4 regions of the Nocardia sp. KT25-26 genome follow, and region 4 is predicted to be linked to each of the others. Evidence: riboswitches for the same ligand, from Rfam matches in the RefSeq annotation. Region 4 holds a riboswitch; each other region holds the start of a gene.
The links. A riboswitch is a leader RNA that binds a small molecule or an ion and turns the genes downstream of it on or off. The one in region 4 is predicted to bind cobalamin.
Positions count from the first base shown of each region.

Region 1 (4,590 bases), 2.8 Mb from region 4:
GAATCGATCGGTCCGAACAACCGGTTGCCAGGCGCCTTCACGCATGACAGCCTAACGCCGGAACCAGCGGTGGCAGTGGGTAAACTCCGGTGATGGACCAGCCCGTTCGTATCCCGGATCTGTCCGCTCGGCCACATGAACTCACCGTGGAACGAGTGATGAAGGCGTCGCCGAGCCTGCTGTATGCGGCCTGGACGCAGGGTCTCGACCTGTGGCTGGCGGCGCCCGATTCGGTGCTGATGCGCCCCGCTGTCAACGAACCGCTGTACTTCGAAACCGAATTCGAGGGCAAGCGGAATCCGCACTACGGCCGGACGCTGCGGCTGGAGCCGAACCGGCTCGTCGAGTTCACCTGGGTCACCACCGCCACCGAAGGCGTGGAGACGGTGGTGACCGTGGACCTGCTCAAGCAGCCCAGGGGAATCCGACTGCGGCTGCGGCATGCCGGGTTCCCCACCGCCGCAGTGCGGGACCTGCATGAGCAGGTCTGGCCCGGGATCCTGGAACGGCTCGACGAGCGGACTTCCGCCGTCGTCGCGGGCGAGTAGGTTCGAACCCGAGCACTTCCACCCTCGAAACGAAAGGATCGCGATGCCCACACGTACCGCGCGCACCCTCTGGGCCGGTGGCCTGCAGGACGGTTCCGGCCAGGTCGAACTCGTGAGCTCCAGCGTCGGCAAGTACGACGTGTCGTTCCCGAAGCGCACGGCCGACGAGGCCGGCGGCACCACCAGCCCCGAGGAGCTGCTGGCGGCCTCGCACGCCTCCTGCTACTCGATGGCGCTGTCCAACGAGATCGCGAATGCCGGTGGCACGCCGGAGAGTCTGGATGTCACGGCCGATGTGACGCTGGGCCCGGACCCGGCCGGTGGATTCCGGATCGGCAAGATCAAACTGACCGTCCGGGTGGTTGCACCGGGTCTCACCGATGAGGGCTTCTTCGCCGCCGCCACCGCGGCCAAGGACGGCTGCCCGATCAGCAAGGCGCTCGCCGGAGTGGGCGAGATCGAGCTCGACGCCGCATTGGTCTGACCCGCCCGGTCGAGACATTCCGATGCCCTGCCGCCGTATGCGGCAGGGCATCGTGGCGTCCGGGTCCTCATCGGCGCCGGAAGTGCCCGCGAGCGCCGGGGGCGTACATCGCCGCGACCGCAACCAGCACCGCCAGGATGTGCACCACCCGGCAGCCGACGAGCACCGCCGAGTATCCGGACAGCTCCAGGAACGGGTCGCGGAGCCGTTGCGCGGACAACAGCACCGCGAGCGGTTCGACGGTCAGCGAAGCGGTGCCGACGACTCCGAGTCCCAGGGTGAGCGCCCTTCGAGCGGTGCGGCCCCCGGCGGCCATCCGAATCGCGACAGCCGCAACCACCAGGTAGATCGCCACCCGCAACAGCAGGCCGGGCAGCCGGTCGGTGAACGCGCCGCCGTCCCGGGCAGTCCGGAGCAATGTCTCGACGACACCCGCGCCGAGCGCGGTGAGGATCGCGAAGTAGGCGAGCGAGACCGGCCGGGGTCTCGGGATCGGTCCGGCGACGGTCGGTGCCATAGCGGAAGCCGGTGGCGCGAAGGAGATCATGACTTCGACGATGGCTGCCCGGCAGCGCGGACCGAATCACCCGCGGGTAGCAGTTCGGCTCGATACCGGGGTACCGGGCCGGATCTAGGCAGGCACGGTGGCCGGGTCCGCGGCCCTTCGCTGGGTGAGCTGGGTCAGGACTGCGAAACTCAGGCCGAGGGCGGCCCACAGCGTGGTGGCCTGTGCCAGCGAGGCCACCCGGAACTGCCAGAGCAGGCTCGCCGGGAAGTCGGCGGATACTTCGTCCACGCCCGGGAGCAGCACGTAGCCGAGCGTCACGACGACCAGGAACGCCCCCAGGGCGCCCGACCAGCGCAGTGACTCGAACTGGGCCGCGAGTGCCCGGTGGACCAGGACCGCTGCGCCGACCGCGACCAGTCCGAGCAGCACGGCGGCGACCCACAGCCAGGTGCGGTCGTTGATCGTCTCCGGATCACCCACCGCGGGCGGGTTGGCCGGGTATTTGAAGAACGGCACCGCGACGATCGCCGTCCAGCCGACTACGGCCAGGCCCACCGACAATCGCTGTGCGGCGAGATCGGTGTGCCGCCGGGCCAGGTTCGCGGCCAGCGCGAACAATGCACCGAACGCCATCCCGGACAGGCCGAGCCCGAGGAACAGCCCGAACTTCTGCCCGGAGCGGCTGACCAGCGGCTCCTCCTCGTCGCCGTGACTGTGTCCGGACGATTCCCCGGCGCCGTGGCTGTGGCCACCGGACTCCGGTGCGGCAGCTTCCTCCAGTGCGATGGCGGCCTCGATATGCGGCTCGCCGACGAAGAATCCCACTGTCGCGGCCAGCAGACCGGCGATGAGGCCGGCCAGCAGGCCGCGCAGCAGGAGGGTACGCAGGGTTCCCGTCAGTGGCACGGAACCCCCAGCAGGTGTCGCCCGTCGTGCATCAGCTCATGCATGAACATCCCGGTACGGGAGACCGCGCCCTGGTCGAAACCGACCAGGTAGAGCGTCAGCAGGGCGAGCAGTACGACACCCACTGTGATGAGCACAGTGCTCAATTGATCCAGTCCGGCGGAGCGGCTGGGCGAATGTGCGATGGCCATTCGGGTCCTCCTCCCGGGATGCGCGTCCCGGTCGAGTGGTCGGGCGCGAAGGTGCCGGTATCTGGCTCTCCGGCACCGGGGAACCGGTACGTGGATTACAGTGGCGCGACCGCTCCGGACTCACACCGGAATTCCCGCACACCCTCGCACAATTACCTCAGAACTGTGACAGGCCCAGCCGCCGTCGTCAACAGGGTGCGCAGTATCCAGGCCGGTCAGGGCTTCGCGGGGACGTCCAGGACCACCTCGAACTCCAGCAGGGATGCCCCGGTGGACACCGGCTTCGGCCGCTCGCCCTCGCCGCCCTGCCCGGCGTGTGCGGCGCGGGCCGGGCCGTCGCGCCAGGCGGCGAACGACTCCTCCGAATCCCACTGCGTCACCACGAAATACCGGTCGTCGCCGGCCACCGGGCGGAGCAATTGGAAGCCGAGGAAGCCCGGCGAGTTCTCCACCGCGTGCGCGCGGGCGGCGAACCGCTTCTCCAGTTCGGGGCCTGCGCCCTCCGGGATCTCGATCGCATTGATCTTCACAACAGCCATAACCGAACTGTAGTGATGTGCCGGGGGACCGGCGCTGCGGGCACAATCGGGCGGGTGTTGTACGACGAGGGTGGTGCGGGCAGTCCGATCCTGCTGCTGCACGGATTGATGGGCAGTGCGCGCACCTGGAGTGATCATCTGGACTGGTTCCGCGGCTTCGGCCACGTCTACACCTTCGACGCCGCCGGACACGGCCGCCGGCCACCGGCCGAACTCACCACCGAGGCGTTCGTGGCGGACCTGGCCGCGGCCACCGAAGCCATTGCCGAACCCGCGGTGCTGGTCGGGCATTCGATGGGGGCATTGCACGGATGGGTGTACGCCGCCGCCCACCCGGACCGGGTCCGCGCACTGGTCGTGGAGGACATCGCCCCGGATTTCACCGGCCGCACGGCCGCGCATTGGGCGGCGATGATGCACGCCTGGCCGCAGCCGTTCCCCGACGAGCGGGCCGTGCTGGACTACTTCGGGCCGATTGCCGGCCGCTATTTCGTGCGGGCCTTCGCCGCCGGGCCGGACGGGTACCGGCTGCACGGTTCGGTGGACACCTTCCGCGACATCTCCGAGGAGTGGGGCGTCCGGGACTTCTGGTCCGAATGGCGGTCGCTCACCGTCCCGGCGTTGCTGCTGGAGGGCGAGCACACCATCACCCCGCCGGGGCAGATGCGGGAGATGGCGCGAATGCATCCGGACGCCGAATACGTGTGGGTCGCCGGGGCCGGGCATCTGGTGCACGACGAGCAGCCGGAGCGTTACCGCGAGTCCGTCGGCGCCTTCCTGCGGAAGGTGCTCGGCTGATGGCGGGTCAGGCGGATCCTTCGCCCGCCAAGGCGAACAGGCCGTCGTCGGTCTGCTCGATCAGCCCGTCGACCAGCAGGGAATCCAGTGCGCGGTCCCGCTGGCCGGGATCGCGGGTCCAGGCCAGATCCAGCCGGACCCGCTCCACCGGCCCGTGGGCGTCGCGCAGCACGTCCAGCAGTCGGCCCCGGGCCTGCCGGTCGGTGCCCTCGTACTTCTGCGTGCGCCGCGTCGTCGGTGCGACCGGTTTCCCGGCGGCCACCCAGGCACAGCTGGGCAGCGGACACCCGGCGCAGTCGGGGGTGCGGGCGGTGCAGACCGTCGCGCCCAGCTCCATCAGCGCCGCCGAGAAGCGGGCTGCGGTCGGCACGTCCGCGGGCAGCAGTGCCTCGGTCTCCCGGAGATCACGGGCGGCCGGATTGCCCGCCTCGCCGCGGCCGTGTACCGCCCGGGCCACGACTCGGCGGACATTCGTATCGACCACCGGTACCCGCTGCCCGTAGGCGAAGCAGGCGACCGCGCGAGCGGTGTAGTCCCCGATACCGGGCAGTCCCAGCAGGACCTCGACGTCGTCGGGCACCTGATCGCCGTGCTCGGTGGCCAGCACCCGGGCGCA
Region 1 is NZ_CM152813.1:5,582,886-5,587,475, reverse strand. Features, by position in the region: gene AC1HFH_RS25320 (sensor histidine kinase) at 1-41, opposite strand, end outside; gene AC1HFH_RS25315 (SRPBCC family protein) at 93-548, shown strand; gene AC1HFH_RS25310 (OsmC family peroxiredoxin) at 592-1,032, shown strand; gene AC1HFH_RS25305 (hypothetical protein) at 1,100-1,579, opposite strand; gene AC1HFH_RS25300 (CbtA family protein) at 1,664-2,446, opposite strand; gene AC1HFH_RS25295 (CbtB domain-containing protein) at 2,437-2,637, opposite strand; cobalamin riboswitch at 2,673-2,796, opposite strand; gene AC1HFH_RS25290 (antibiotic biosynthesis monooxygenase family protein) at 2,853-3,176, opposite strand; gene AC1HFH_RS25285 (alpha/beta fold hydrolase) at 3,231-3,974, shown strand; gene AC1HFH_RS25280 (HhH-GPD family protein) at 3,982-4,590, opposite strand, start outside.
Region 1: another riboswitch for cobalamin. It lies ahead of AC1HFH_RS25295 (CbtB domain-containing protein); the one in region 4 lies ahead of cobN (cobaltochelatase subunit CobN).

Region 2 (4,590 bases), 770 kb from region 4:
AGCTCCTCGTCCGGGTTGCACAGATCGCCGGTGTAACTCAGTGCGACCTCGGCGACCGCGGTCCCGGTCTCTCGGACGGCGTCGATGGCCGGCCGCATCTGGTCGACATTGTTGAGCGCATCGAAGATCCGGAAGATGTCGATTCCGGTGTCGGCCGCCTCGGACACGAAGGCGCGGGTGACCCGCTCCGGGTACGGGGTGTAGCCGACGGTGTTGCGGCCCCGCAGCAGCATCTGCAGGCAGATGTTCGGGACCGCTTCGCGCAATGCCGCGAGGCGCTCCCACGGATCCTCGTACAGGAACCGCAGCGCCACATCGTAGGTCGCGCCACCCCAGGCCTCGATCGACAGCAGTTCGGGGGTCAGCCGCGCAACGTGCCCGGCGACGTCCAGCAGTCCGTTGGTCCGCACCCGGGTGGCCAGCAGCGACTGGTGGGCGTCCCGGAAGGTGGTGTCGGTGACCCCGACCGCGTCCTGTTCGCGCAGCGCCCGCGAAAAGCCCTCCGGACCGAGGGTCAGCAGCCGCTGCCGCGACCCGTCCGGCGGCGGCACCGTCAGGTCGATGGCGGGCAGCTTGTCGTGCGGGTACACCGCCGTCGGCCGCGGCCCGTGCGGCTTGTTGACGGTGATATCGGCGAGATAGTTCAGGATCTTGGTACCGCGGTCGGCGGGCTCACGCGGTGTCAGCAGCTGCGGCCGTTCGTCGATGAACGAGGTGGTCACCCGGCCGGCCCGGAAATCCGGGTCGTCGAGCACGGCGAGCAGGAACGGGATGTTGGTGGTGACGCCGCGGATCCGGAACTCGGCCAGCGCGCGGCGCGCCCGCCCGGCCGCCGCGGTGAAGTCGCGGCCCCGGCAGGTCAGCTTCACCAGCATCGAATCGAAGTAGGCACCGATCTCCGCGCCCAGGTTGGCGCCGCCGTCCAGGCGGATCCCGGCACCACCCGGGGTGCGGTAGGCGGTGATCCGGCCGGTGTCCGGGCGGAACCCGTTGGCCGGGTCCTCGGTGGTGATCCGGCATTGCAGCGCAGCACCGTGGATGGACACCGCGTCCTGGCTCAGCCCCAGGTCGGACAGGGTCTCCCCCGCGGCGATCCGCAGCTGCGACTGCACCAGGTCGACATCGGTGATCTCCTCGGTCACCGTGTGCTCGACCTGGATGCGCGGGTTCATCTCGATGAAGACGTGGTTGCCGCGTTCATCGAGGAGGAACTCGACGGTGCCGGCATTGCTGTAACCGATCTGCCGGGCGAAGGCGACGGCGTCGGCACAGATCCGTTCCCGCAGCTCCGGGTCCAGATTCGGTGCCGGAGCCAGCTCGATCACCTTCTGATGCCGCCGCTGCAGCGAGCAGTCCCGCTCGAACAGATGCATCACATTGCCCTGCTGGTCGGCCAGGATCTGCACCTCGATATGCCGCGGGTTGACCACGGCCTGCTCGAGGAACACCGTCGGATCGCCGAACGCCGACTCGGCCTCCCGGGAGGCGGCCTCGATCGCCTCACGCAGTTGATCCGGCTCGGCGACCCGCCGCATCCCGCGGCCGCCGCCACCGGCCACCGCCTTGACGAAGACCGGGTACTCGAATTCCTGGGCGGCGGCCAGCAGCGCATCGATATCGGCGCTCGGTTCGCTGGACTTCAGCACCGGCAGCCCGGCCGCCTTCGCCGCGGCGATGGCGGTGGCCTTGTTACCGGCCATCTCCAGCACTTCGGCGGACGGGCCGATGAAGGTGATGCCTTCCCGGGCACACGCCGCCGCCAGGTCCGGGTTCTCCGACAGGAAGCCGTAGCCCGGGTAGATGGCATCGGCACCCGCCGACTTCGCGGCGTCGATGACGGCGTCGATCGACAGATACGCCCGGACCGGGTGCCCCTCCTCACCGATCTGGTAGGCCTCGGCGGCCTTCAGCCGGTGGACGGAGTTGCGGTCCTCGTGCGGAAACACCGCGACCGTTCCGATGCCCAGTTCGTAGGCAGCCCGGAAGGCCCGGATGGCGATCTCGCCGCGGTTGGCGACCAAGACTTTCGAGAACATTGATTCAACGTACATGGCCCTGTCCGAGGATCCGACAGCGAAGGGTGGTTCGCAGCAATCTTCACAGGATCCGCCGCCGACCTGCGAAGTTGTGTTCACTCAGCGGTCACATCTCACGGCCGGCCGACGCCCGTGGTGCGGGCAGGCGCGACATTACTCCCCCGGGAGGACCTATGCTGGAGTACGCAGCTGGTTCGCCGGTGCGGTGGAAGAGATGGAGCCCCGTCCTCCCGCACCGGGTCGAAGCCCGCGCCCCTCGGGGCCCGGGTGAGAGGGAACCCGGTGGGAATCCGGGACTGTCCCGCAGCGGTATGCAGGAACGACCGCCGTCATGAGCACTGGGCCCGGCGCCCGGGAAGCGACGGCCAGTAGGTCGGCCGATCCGGCCGGTGCCCGCGAGTCCGAAGACCTGCCCGCTGTGCCGGATACGCCGTATCCGGCGGCCACCGCCTCGTGGATCGGGCGCGCGGACCATCGGAACCGTCGTATCGGGCTCCTGCTGCCGGCAGCACGGATCCCTGCCGCGGCGCTCCCGTGTGCCCTCGCCCGGTAATGGCCGTGGCCATCCGCACTGCATTGGGAGAGATTCCGTGACCGTTTCCCGAACCCCGTTCACCGCGACCGTGCTCGGCCTGCCCCGGGTGGGGCCGAACCGGGAGCTCAAGCGCGCCACCGAGGCCTACTGGGCCGGCCGCGTCGATGCCGAGTACCTGCACACCGTGGCCCGCGACCTGCGCCGCAGCCAGCTCGGCGCGGCCACCGCCGCCGGCCTGGACTCGGTGCCGGTGGGCACCTTCTCCTACTACGACCAGGTCCTCGACACCGCCGTAATGCTCGGCGCACTGCCCCGGCGAGTCACCGACATCGCCGACCCGCTGGACCGGTACTTCGCCGCCGCCCGCGGCAACGACACCGTGCCACCCCTGGAAATGACCAAATGGTTCGACACCAACTACCACTACCTGGTGCCGGAGCTGACGGCCGACACCACCTTCACCCTGCAGCCGGACAAGCTGCTGGCCGAGTTCGCCGAGGCGGCCGAACTCGGGGTGCCCGCCCGGCCGGTGGTGATCGGGCCGGTGACGTTCCTGAAGCTGGCCAAGCACGCCACCGGCGAGCCGCTGGACCGGCTGGCCGAGCTGCTGCCGCTGTACGAGGACCTGCTGGGCCGGCTCGCCGCGGCCGGTGCCGGCTGGGTACAGATCGACGAGCCGATCCTGGCGACCGATCTGACTGCGACGGAGCTCGCCCGGGTCGTCGAGGCCTACCGTCGCCTGTCGGCGGCCGGGCAACGACCGGCGATCCTGGTGGCGACCTACTTCGGACATCTCGACGCCGCGCTGCCCGCGCTCGCCGAGACCGATATCGACGGCATCGCGCTGGACTTCACCGCGGGCACCCGGGTCGAGGACGTCGCCGTGGTCCCGGCACTGGCGGACAAGCTGCTGGTCGCGGGCGTGGTGGACGGACGCAATGTCTGGCGCACCGACCCGGACCGCGCCCTGAGCACCCTGGGCACGCTGCTGGGCAGCGCCGGTGCGGTGGCCGTTGCCTGTTCCTGCTCGCTGCTGCACGTCCCGTATTCGCTGGCCCCCGAGCAGGCTCTCGACGAACAACTGCGCAGCCGGCTGGCCTTCGGCGCCGAGAAGATCGCCGAGGTCCGGCTGCTGGCCACGGCACTGCGCGACGGCACCGAGGCGGTGGCCGAGGAACTCGCCGCGGCCCGCACCGCACTGGCGGCGCGCCGGACCGACACCCGGCTGTACAACACCGCCGTGCGGAATCGGCTGGCCGCACTGGGCCCGGCCGAGGTGACCCGGGCCCCCGCCGACGAGCGCCGCGCCCTGCAGCGTGCGGAGTTGGACCTGCCGCCCTTGCCGACCACCACCATCGGCTCCTATCCGCAGACCGCCGCGATCCGGCGGGCCCGGGCCGCACTGCGCTCCGGCGCGATCGACCGGGACGAGTACCAGCGGCGGATGCGGGCGGAGATCGATGCGGTGATCGCACTGCAGGAGGAGCTCGGCCTGGATGTGCTGGTGCACGGTGAGCCCGAGCGCAACGACATGGTGCAGTACTTCGCGGACCTGCTGGACGGATTCGCCACGACCACGGCCGGCTGGGTGCAGTCCTACGGCACCCGCTGCGTCCGGCCGCCGATCCTGTTCGGTGACGTCTCCCGGCCCGCCCCGATGACGGTGGACTGGATCGGCTATGCCCGCTCGCGGACCGGCAAACCGGTCAAGGGCATGCTGACCGGCCCGGTGACCATGCTGGCGTGGTCGTTCGTCCGGGACGACCAGCCACCGGCCGAATCGGCGCGGCAGGTCGCGCTCGCCATCCGCGACGAAACCGTCGACCTGGAGGCCGACGGTGTCCGGATCATCCAGGTGGACGAACCGGCGCTGCGTGAACTGCTGCCGCTGCGGGCCGCCGAGCAGGCCGGGTACCTGGACTGGTCGGTGGCCGCGTTCCGGCTGGCCACCTCCGGCGTCGCCGACACCACCCAGGTGCACACCCACCTGTGCTACTCGGAGTTCGGTGCGGTCATCGA
Region 2 is NZ_CM152813.1:1,898,794-1,903,383, reverse strand. Features, by position in the region: gene AC1HFH_RS08690 (pyruvate carboxylase) at 1-2,036, opposite strand, end outside; cobalamin riboswitch at 2,309-2,447, shown strand; gene metE (5-methyltetrahydropteroyltriglutamate--homocysteine S-methyltransferase) at 2,627-4,590, shown strand, end outside.
Region 2: another riboswitch for cobalamin. It lies ahead of metE (5-methyltetrahydropteroyltriglutamate--homocysteine S-methyltransferase); the one in region 4 lies ahead of cobN (cobaltochelatase subunit CobN).

Region 3 (4,590 bases), 2.0 Mb from region 4:
CCACCACCTCCGAGTACCCGGAGCACATCGGCGACGGTGAGCCGATAGTGCCCGACGGTCAGCGACCACGCCGCCACCGCGAGCGCGGCCGCGGCGAGCAGAACGGTGATCAGCACCGCGCGCCGCCGGACCCGGAACGCGACGCCGCGGCGCGGCGAACGCACCAGGAGCGTCCCGGTGGGCAGCACGGTGTCACGCGTGGCAGTCACAGCGCCGCCACCTTCCGGTTGCGGACCAGGTAGAGGAAGAACGGCGCACCGGCGAGCGCGGTGACGATGCCGACCTGGACCTCCTGCGGCCGCGCCGCCACCCGCCCGACGATATCGGCGAGCAGCAGCAGACCCGGCCCGAGCACGACACACCAGGCCAGGATCCACCGGTAGTCGTGTCCGGCGAGCATCCGGGCGATATGCGGAATCACCAGCCCGATGAAGGCAACCGGACCGGCGACGGCTACCGCGGCCCCGGCCAGCAGCACCACACTCGCCGCACCGGCGGCCCGCACCGCGACGAGGCGGGCACCGAGCGTGCGGGCCATATCGTCGCCCATCGCCAGCGTGTTCAGCGTCCGTGAGACCGCTACCGCAAGCAACGCGCCGGCACCGACGAAAGGCACCATCGCCACCACGTCGCCGAGTTCGGCTCGGGTGAGCGATCCGACCACCCAGTACCGGAAGTCGTCGAAAGTGGACCGGTCCAGCAGCGTGATCGCCGTGGTGATCGACGAGCACAGCGCGGCGAATGCGGCGCCGGCCAGCGCCAACTTCACCGGTGTCGCACCACCGAATCCCAGCGACCCGAGCGTGTACACGAACAACGCGGCGACCGCCGCACCGAGGAAGGCGAACCAGACGAACCCGCTCGGTGCGGCGAGTCCGAGGGTGCCCATGGCGACGACGATGGCGAGGGACGCGCCGGAGTTGATGCCGAGCAGGCCGGGCCCGGCAAGCGGGTTGCGGGTCAGGCCCTGCATGACGGCACCGGCGAGGGCGAGCGCGATCCCGGCCAGCAGACCGGCCAGGGTGCGCGGCAGCCGGATGTAGCGGACGATGCGGTCGGTGTCGGTCCCCTGGAAATCGGTGAATGCCGACAGGGCCTGGTCGAGGGTGACCGGATAGGACCCGACCAGCAGCGAGCCCACGCACACCACGGCGAGCCCGGCACCGGCGACGATCAGCCCCGAGCCGCGGAAGCTGCGGTTCATCAGTCGAACAGATCCGGGTGGATCAGTTCGGCCACCAGTTCGGTGGCGTGCGCGATCCGGACACCGGCGGCCCGGTCGGCGAACAGGAACGGGTACACGTCGCCGTTGCGGACGGCGGTCAGGTTGGCGAACGCCGGGTCGGCGAGGAGCCGGTCGGCCTCGGGCTGCCCGTCGGCTCGGGTGTAGCTCGCATCGCAGCACAGGCTGGTCAGGATGACGTCCGGGTCGCGGGCGATGATCTCCTCCGCGCCGATCGGGACATTGCGACGCTGGGTGAGATCGGCGAAGAGATTCGTGCCGCCGGCGGCATCGATGATTCGGGTGACGAAGTCGGTGCCACCGGCGACGGTGTACGAACCGTCGTCCTTGACCGAGACGACAGCCACCCGCGGCCGTTCGGCGCCTTCGACGGTCGTGCGCACCGCTTCGATGCGGGTGCGCAGATCCTCGACCACCTCGTCGGCGCGCTCGGACACGCCCCACAGGGCGCCGAGGTCGGCCAGGTCGGCGTACACATTGTCGAAGCGGACGGTCGCCGGGTCGATGGCCTCGTCGGACAGGCCGTCCTCGCTCGGGCACAGCGGGCTCAGAATCCAGGTCTGCACACCCAGTTCGTGCAGGCTCGCCCGGGTCCCGACGCTCTGCTGCATGGACTCGGCGAAGACACCGTTGTATCCGGAAAGGACGAAATCGGGTTTCTTCGCGAGCATCTCGTCGCGGCTGGGCAGCTTCTCCACATAGTCCATCTCGGCCTGGGCATCCCGGTACTCGGGTAGTACCGCCGAATCCAGGAACGCCGTCCCGGCGAGCCGGTCGGTGACGCCGAGCGCATGCGCGATCTCGATCGACGGCTGATAGGCCGCGTAGATTCGCTGCGGCGGTTCGGGTACTGCGATCTCGATCCCGCAGTTCGTGCGGGTGGCCGACACGGCACTGCTCGCAGCCGGTTCGGTTCGGACGCCACAACCGGCCAGAACGGCCGAACAGGCGATGACGGCGCCGATACGCAGGCGCGCGGAAACAGACATGGTCACAGGTGACCGCCTTCCAGATCCTCGTGGAGCGGGTGCTACGCCGTGGCCGGTCTCCTGGCTGACGGGATGTCGTGCGGTGCAGCTACCTTCCCGAGGCCTGCCGGCCTCAGTGGTTCCGGACGTCGTCCGGGACGCTGCTCCGCTCCCGATCACAGTGGCGAGGGCCGCACCGGTTCCACACCGGTTTCCCGAACACCACGACCCGGGGAGAGTACCAAGGCATGACTGCAGCCGGGCCGCCACACTCGACGAAACGGTCGTATCGGACATCCCGGGCTGAGATACTCGAAGCGGAGAGCTGAGTAGCTGATTCCCGCGGTCGGGAGGTGCGACCGGGATGGAATGGTTCACGGCACCCGAATACTGGCTGAGTCGGCAGGTCTTCCAACACGGCCTGGCGGCAGTGTATCTGGTCGCCTTCCTGGCGGCGGCCAGGCAGTTCCGGGCACTGCTCGGAGCGCACGGCCTCACCCCGATTCCCCGGTTCCTGGCACGGACCGGATGGCGCCGGGCGCCGAGCATCTTCCGATGGCACTATTCGGACCGGTTCTTCGCGGTGATCTGCTGGTCCGGGGTGGTGCTGTCGGCCGCGCTGATCGCGGGACTCGGTGACCTGGTGCCGCTGTGGGCGGCGATGCTGCTGTGGACCGTGCTGTGGGCGCTGTACCTCTCGATCGTGAACGTGGGCCAGACCTGGTATTCGTTCGGCTGGGAATCGCTGCTGCTGGAGGCCGGATTCCTGGCGATCTTCCTGGGCAACGACGACACCGCCCCACCGATCCTGATCCTGCTGGCCCTGCGCTGGCTGCTGTTCCGGGTGGAATTCGGCGCCGGGCTGATCAAGCTCCGCGGCGACCGCTGCTGGCGTGACCTGACCTGCCTCTACTACCACCACGAGACCCAGCCGATGCCCGGGCCGCTGAGCTGGTTCTTCCACAACCTGCCGCGGCCGGTGCACCGCGCAGAGGTGGCGGCCAACCATTTCACCCAGCTGGTGGTCCCGTTCGGGTTGTTCGCACCGCAGCCGGTCGCGAGCGTGGCGGCGCTGATCATCATCGCCACCCAGCTGTGGCTGGTCCTGTCCGGCAACTTCGCCTGGCTGAACTGGCTCACCATCGTCCTTGCCACCAGCGTCGTCGACGTCTCGTGGGTGGTTGCCGCACCGGCCCTGCCCGCACCACCGGTGTGGTTCACCGTGCCGGTGATCGCGGTGACCGCGCTGATTGTGGTGCTGAGCTACCGGCCCGCGCGGAACCTGCTGTCCCGGCGACAGCGGATGAACACCTCCTACGACTCGCTGCACCTGGTCAACAGCTACGGAGCGTTCGGCAGCGTCGAACGGGAACGGTGGGAGGTGGTCCTGGAAGGCACCGACGACCCCGTCCTCACCCGGAACACCCGATGGCAGGAATACGAGCTGAAGGGCAAACCGGGCGACCCCCGACGGCTACCCCGCCAGTGGGCGCCCTACCACCTGCGCCTGGACTGGCTGATGTGGTTCGCCGCCATCTCGCCGGCCTACGCCCGCGGATGGCTGGAACCCCTCGTCGTCCGGCTGCTCGAGAACGACCCCGCTACCCTGCGCCTGCTCCGGCGCAACCCCTTCCCCGGAGCACCGCCGACCTTCGTCCGGGCCCGCCTGTACCGCTATCGCTTCACCACGCCCCGCGAACTGCGCCGCAGCCACGCATGGTGGCACCGCACCCCGGTCGGTGACTACATCCCGCCGACCACGCTCCGCCACCTGGACAGTTGACCGCCGACGTAGGACAGGGCAGCAGGGTGGTGGCGGCCGGTGTGCCCGCCGCCTGCGCCGAGCCGACCTTGCATCCAGATGCGCCATCTTGCATCGCCGGTGATGCACGGTCGCACACCTGGATGCAAGGTCGCGACCGCGACGCCGCACCGCCGGCGGCACGAGGCGGGGATCTCACAAGGGGGTAGCCGGGTTCGGTGATATCGCGGGCGTCGTTAGCATCGGTATCGATACGGCCACCACTTCGAGGAATCCCGAGGATCCGCCTTGACCACCGAGCAACTCGACCGCTGGAACACCCAGGAAGCCGCCGCTGAGGCGATGATCCCCGCCATCGGCAGGTTGTATCGCGAGAAGGGTGTGACGGTCCTGCTGCACAGCCGGTCGCTGGTGAACAAGTCGGTGATCAGCATCCTGCGCACCCACCGGTTCGCCCGCCAGATCGAGGGCGAAGAATTGTCGGTGCACGAGACCCTGCCGATCCTGGAGGCCCTCACCGAGCTGGATCTGGGGCCGTGCAAGATCGACCTCGGTCAGATGGTCACCGCCTATCGCGCCGATGACCGTGGCCTCTCGATTCCCGAGTTCACCGCCGA
Region 3 is NZ_CM152813.1:4,691,540-4,696,129, forward strand. Features, by position in the region: gene AC1HFH_RS21225 (FecCD family ABC transporter permease) at 1-209, opposite strand, end outside; gene AC1HFH_RS21230 (FecCD family ABC transporter permease) at 206-1,204, opposite strand; gene AC1HFH_RS21235 (ABC transporter substrate-binding protein) at 1,204-2,232, opposite strand; cobalamin riboswitch at 2,266-2,472, opposite strand; gene AC1HFH_RS21240 (lipase maturation factor family protein) at 2,576-3,994, shown strand; gene AC1HFH_RS21245 (glyceraldehyde-3-phosphate dehydrogenase) at 4,316-4,590, shown strand, end outside.
Region 3: another riboswitch for cobalamin. It lies ahead of AC1HFH_RS21235 (ABC transporter substrate-binding protein); the one in region 4 lies ahead of cobN (cobaltochelatase subunit CobN).

Region 4 (4,590 bases):
TCGACGTCGCCGGCGGGGGCCTGGCCGAGCACGTGCAGTCCGTCGCGGATCTGCACATCCTTGATCTCGCACAGCCAGCCGTCGACGTGCAGCAGCATATCGTCGAAGACCTCTTCGTCCGGCCGTTCGGTCAGGCCGAGGTCGTGGTCCATTTTCGCGGCCCGCATGAGGGTCCAGATCTGCTGCCGGATGGCGGGCAGTTTCGCCGGATCCAGGGCGGAGATGTTGGCGTGCTCGTCGAGCAGCTGTTCGAGGCGGGCGATATCGCCGTAGGTTTCGGCGCGCGCCATCGGCGGGATCAGGTGATCGACCAGGGTGGCGTGCGCGCGGCGCTTCGCCTGGGTGCCCTCACCCGGGTCGTTGACCAGGAACGGGTAGATCAGCGGCAGGTCACCCAGGGCGGCGTCGGTGCCGCAGGAGGCGGACATGCCGAGCGTTTTGCCGGGCAGCCATTCCAGGTTTCCGTGCTTACCCAGATGCACCATGGCGTCGGCGGCGAAGCCGTCCGGGGCCGACAGCCATCGGTAGGCGGCCAGGTAGTGGTGGCTGGGCGGCAGATCCGGATCGTGGTAGATCGCGACCGGGTTCTCACCGAAACCGCGCGGCGGCTGCACCATCAGCACGATATTGCCGAATCGCAGTGCCGCGATGACGATCTCACCGGCCGGGTCGGCGGACCGGTCCACGTACAGTTCTCCCGGCGGCGGACCCCAGGCCTCGACGACGGCGGTGCGCAGATCCTCGGGCAGGGTGTCGAACCATGCCGTGTAGGTGGCCGCACCGATCCGGATCGGGTTGCCCTCCAGCTGTTCTGCCGACAGCCAGTCGGGGTCCTGGCCGCCCGCGGCGATCAGGGCGTGGATCAGCGCGTCACCGTCGCCGGTGTCCAGGCCCGGGATCTCCCCCGCGGCGCCGAGGTCGTAGCCCGCCTCGCGCAGGGCGGACAGCAGCGCGATGGCGCTGGCCGGAGTGTCCAGGCCGACGGCGTTGCCGATCCGAGCGTGTTTGGTCGGGTAGGCCGACAGCATGACGGCCAGCCGCTTGTCGGCCGCCGGCAGGTGCCGCAGGCGGGCGTACCGGGTGGCGATGCCCGCGACCCGGCCGGCGCGTTCCGCATCCGGGACGTAGGTGGCCAGACCGTCCTCGTCGAACTCCTTGAACGAGAACGGCACCGTGATGATGCGGCCGTCGAATTCGGGGACCGCCACCTGGGTGGCGACATCCATCGGGGACAGCCCGTCGTCGTTGGCCTCCCATTGCGCCCGGCCGGTGGTCAGGCACAGGCCCTGCAGGATCGGCACATCCAGGGCGGCGAGCGCGGCGACGTCCCAGGCCTCGTCGTCACCGCCGGCTGCGGCGGTGGCGGGTTTGCTGCCGCCGGCGGCGAGGACGGTGACGATCAGGGCGTCGGCCTGCCGGAGGGTGTCCAGGAGTTCGGGTTCGGCGGTGCGCAGCGAGGCGCAGTACACCGGCAGGGCCCGGGCCCCCGCGTCCTCGACGGCACGGCACAGCGCCTCGACGTAGGCGGTGTTCCCGGCCAGCTGCTGGGCCCGGTAGTACACCACCGCGACGGTGGGTGCGGCCGCGGCGGTCTCACGGGGCTCCCGGTCGAGCACACCCCAGCTGGGCAGCTGCACGGGCGGTTCGAACCCGAGGCCGGTGAGCAGCACGGTGTCGGACAGGAAGTGATACAGCTGCCGGAGGTTCTCCGGGCCGCCGGCCGCGAGGTAGTTGTGTGCGTCGGCCGCGACGCCGACCGGGACGGTCGAGCATTCCATCAGTTCGGCGTCCGGGGCGATCTCGCCGCCGAGCGCCACCATCGGCACCCCGCTGTCGCGGACCGCGGCCAGACCGTCCTCCCAGGCCCGTTTGCCCCCGAGGATCCGCACGATCACCAGGTCCACACCGTCGAGCAGGGCCGACAGCTCGTCCGGCGCGTCCTTCGCACCTTCGCCGGGCACCACCGGGCTCCCGACGAGCAGCCGGGCGGGATTGGCCCACCGGTAATCGGCGCCGCTGGCACGGGCGCTGAGCAGATCGGTATCGGAAGTGGACAGCAGCAGGATCACAGGGAACCTTCCTCGGGTGACGCGCCCATCGGGGATCGGTGCTCGCCGGAGAGGGTCTGGCTGTGGACAGTGGCGCGACCGCACCGGAATCGCACCGGTTTCCTCGTCGCCCGCGAGCCTGCTCGGCGGAGGTCCACCGAGCACGGCCGATCGTACTGGGCATCACCCGAGCCGGGTCGGCCGGGCACAGGGCCCGGCGAGCGGCCGGGGACCGGCCCGCTCCCGGCACCGGCGGCCGAGAACACCCCGGATCAGGGGCGGACCGGCTCGGTCCCGATCGCTGTTCGTTCGGGGGAACCGGTCGCCAGGGCGCGGTGGACGTTGTCGATCACCGAATCGGCGAGGGCATAGTTGCCGGTGCCGCCGATGACGGCGCCGATACCGGCCGGAATCACCGAGCCGAAGAGCAGCAGAGTGCGCCGGACCAGGTAGTTCACCACGAAGCGTTTGGCGGGTGAGTCCGGCATCCGGGACAGGACCGGGACGTGGTCGACGACCACGGCGAGCCAGCCCTTCGACGTGTGCCCGGCGGTCTGTTCCAGGGTGGCGGTACCGGCCGAGCCGAGAATCACCCGGGAGACCAGCTGCTGCCGGATCGGGTCGTCGTCGGCCACCCGGTAGGCGGTCGCGGCGCCGCCACCGAACAGGGCCGAGGCCTCCAGGAACAGGGCGGTGTCGGCGGTCGAGGCGGCGATCCCGAGCAGGGTGCCGACCCCGGGCACTGCCGCGGTGAGACCGACCGTCACCCCGCTCGCGGTGACCACGAGCCGGTACCGGCGTTGCAGCCGCGCCACGATCTGCTGCGCGGAGTCCTCCGGGTGGCGGTCCGCCAGCCAGGTCACATACCGACCGGCCAACGGCAGCTGCGCCTCGGCAGCCTTGTCCAGGACCGTCACGAAACCCTTGTCGAACATTTTTCGCAGCATGCGCAACCTCCGGCCGAGCGGGCGGCACCCAGCCTAACGGGGACCTCCGGCCGAGTCGCGACGACGCGCGGTGGCACGACGGCCCGGCAGAACACACGTCGCGAGGGCCCGGCGCTGCAACTGCCGGACCGCGCAGGCCGGTGGTGCCGCCGCTCTCTCGGCCGGCGGGCACCGGTCGTAGGCTGGACAGATCATGACCAGAAGCGCCCCCGACTCCTGCCCCGGCATCCTGCGGTTGCATCAGGCGGCCGACGGCCCCCTCGCCCGCGTCCGGGTCCCCGGTGGGCGCCTCGGTGCCGAGGCGATGCAGGCGCTGGCCGAGGCCACTCGCGATCTCGCGGACGGGAACCTCGAGCTGACCTCCCGGGGCAATGTCCAGCTGCGGCAGGTGCGGGACGCCGCGGAACTGGAACGCCGGCTCGCCGCAGCCGGGCTGCTGCCGAGCCGTACCCACGAGCGGGTCCGCAATATCGTCGCGTCGCCGCTGTCCGGCCGGGTGGGCGGCTGGACGGACGTGCACGTGCCGGCGGCCGAACTGGACCTGCGGCTGCAACGGGAACCCCGGCTCGCCGAGCTACCGGGCCGGGTACTGTTCACCCTGGACGACGGCCGCGGCGATGTGAGCACGCTGCGCGGCGATATCGGTATCCAGGCGGTCGGGCCGGACGAATTCGCTCTGCTGCTCGCCGGGACGGACACCGGAATCCGGGTGGCCGCCGATCGGGCGGTCGACGTGATGCTCGCCGCCGCGCACGGATTCCTCGATGTCCGGGGCGAGGACGCCACCGGACAGTGGCGGCTGCACGAGATCGACGGCGGGGCGGAACGGGTCACCGAGATCCTCGACCTGTCCCCCACGGCCGCACCCCTGACGCCGGGCACCCGGCACGAACTGCCGATCGGCTGGCTCACCCAGGACGACGGCCGGGTGAGCCTCGGCGCCGGTGTCCGCCTCGGCACCCTTCCCGCTACCACGGCCGAGTTCCTGGCCGCCATCGAGCGGCCGATCCACCTCACCCCGTGGCGCAGCCTGGTGATCACCGACCTCGACGAGGGTCCGGCCGAAACCGTCGTACGGGTCCTCGCCCCGCTCGGCCTGATCTTCGACGCGGCCTCACCGTGGCTGCAGGTCAGCGCCTGTGCCGGGCTGCCCGGATGCGCGAAATCCCACACCGACGTCCGGGCCGACCTCACCGCCGCCGTCGAATCCGGCCGCGTGCTGCCGGGCACCGGCCCGGACATCGATCCGGACGGTGCGACCGGGTCGGATCCCGAGCTCGTCGCCGACGCGGACACCCATGCCGCCGAGGAGATCACCCGCGCCGGCCGGCAGCACTGGTCCGGCTGCGATCGGCGTTGCGGGCGTCCTCGCGGCGCGGTGATCGATGTGATCGCCACCGAACACGGATACCGCATCGAAGAGCACGACCGGGGATGAGCCGTCCGGTCCGGGCCAACCCGGCGGCGGAGGTGCCGACGACCGGGTTCTAGGGTTGTCCGCATGTCCGCACGCACCAGCTATCTCACCGATGGGGCCGAGATCTATCGGAACTCCTTCGCCACGATCCGCGCGGAAGCGGACCTGGCCGGGTTCC
Region 4 is NZ_CM152813.1:2,672,499-2,677,088, reverse strand. Features, by position in the region: gene cobN (cobaltochelatase subunit CobN) at 1-2,069, opposite strand, end outside; cobalamin riboswitch at 2,100-2,222, opposite strand; gene AC1HFH_RS12140 (hypothetical protein) at 2,321-2,995, opposite strand; gene cobG (precorrin-3B synthase) at 3,189-4,433, shown strand; gene AC1HFH_RS12130 (precorrin-8X methylmutase) at 4,497-4,590, shown strand, end outside.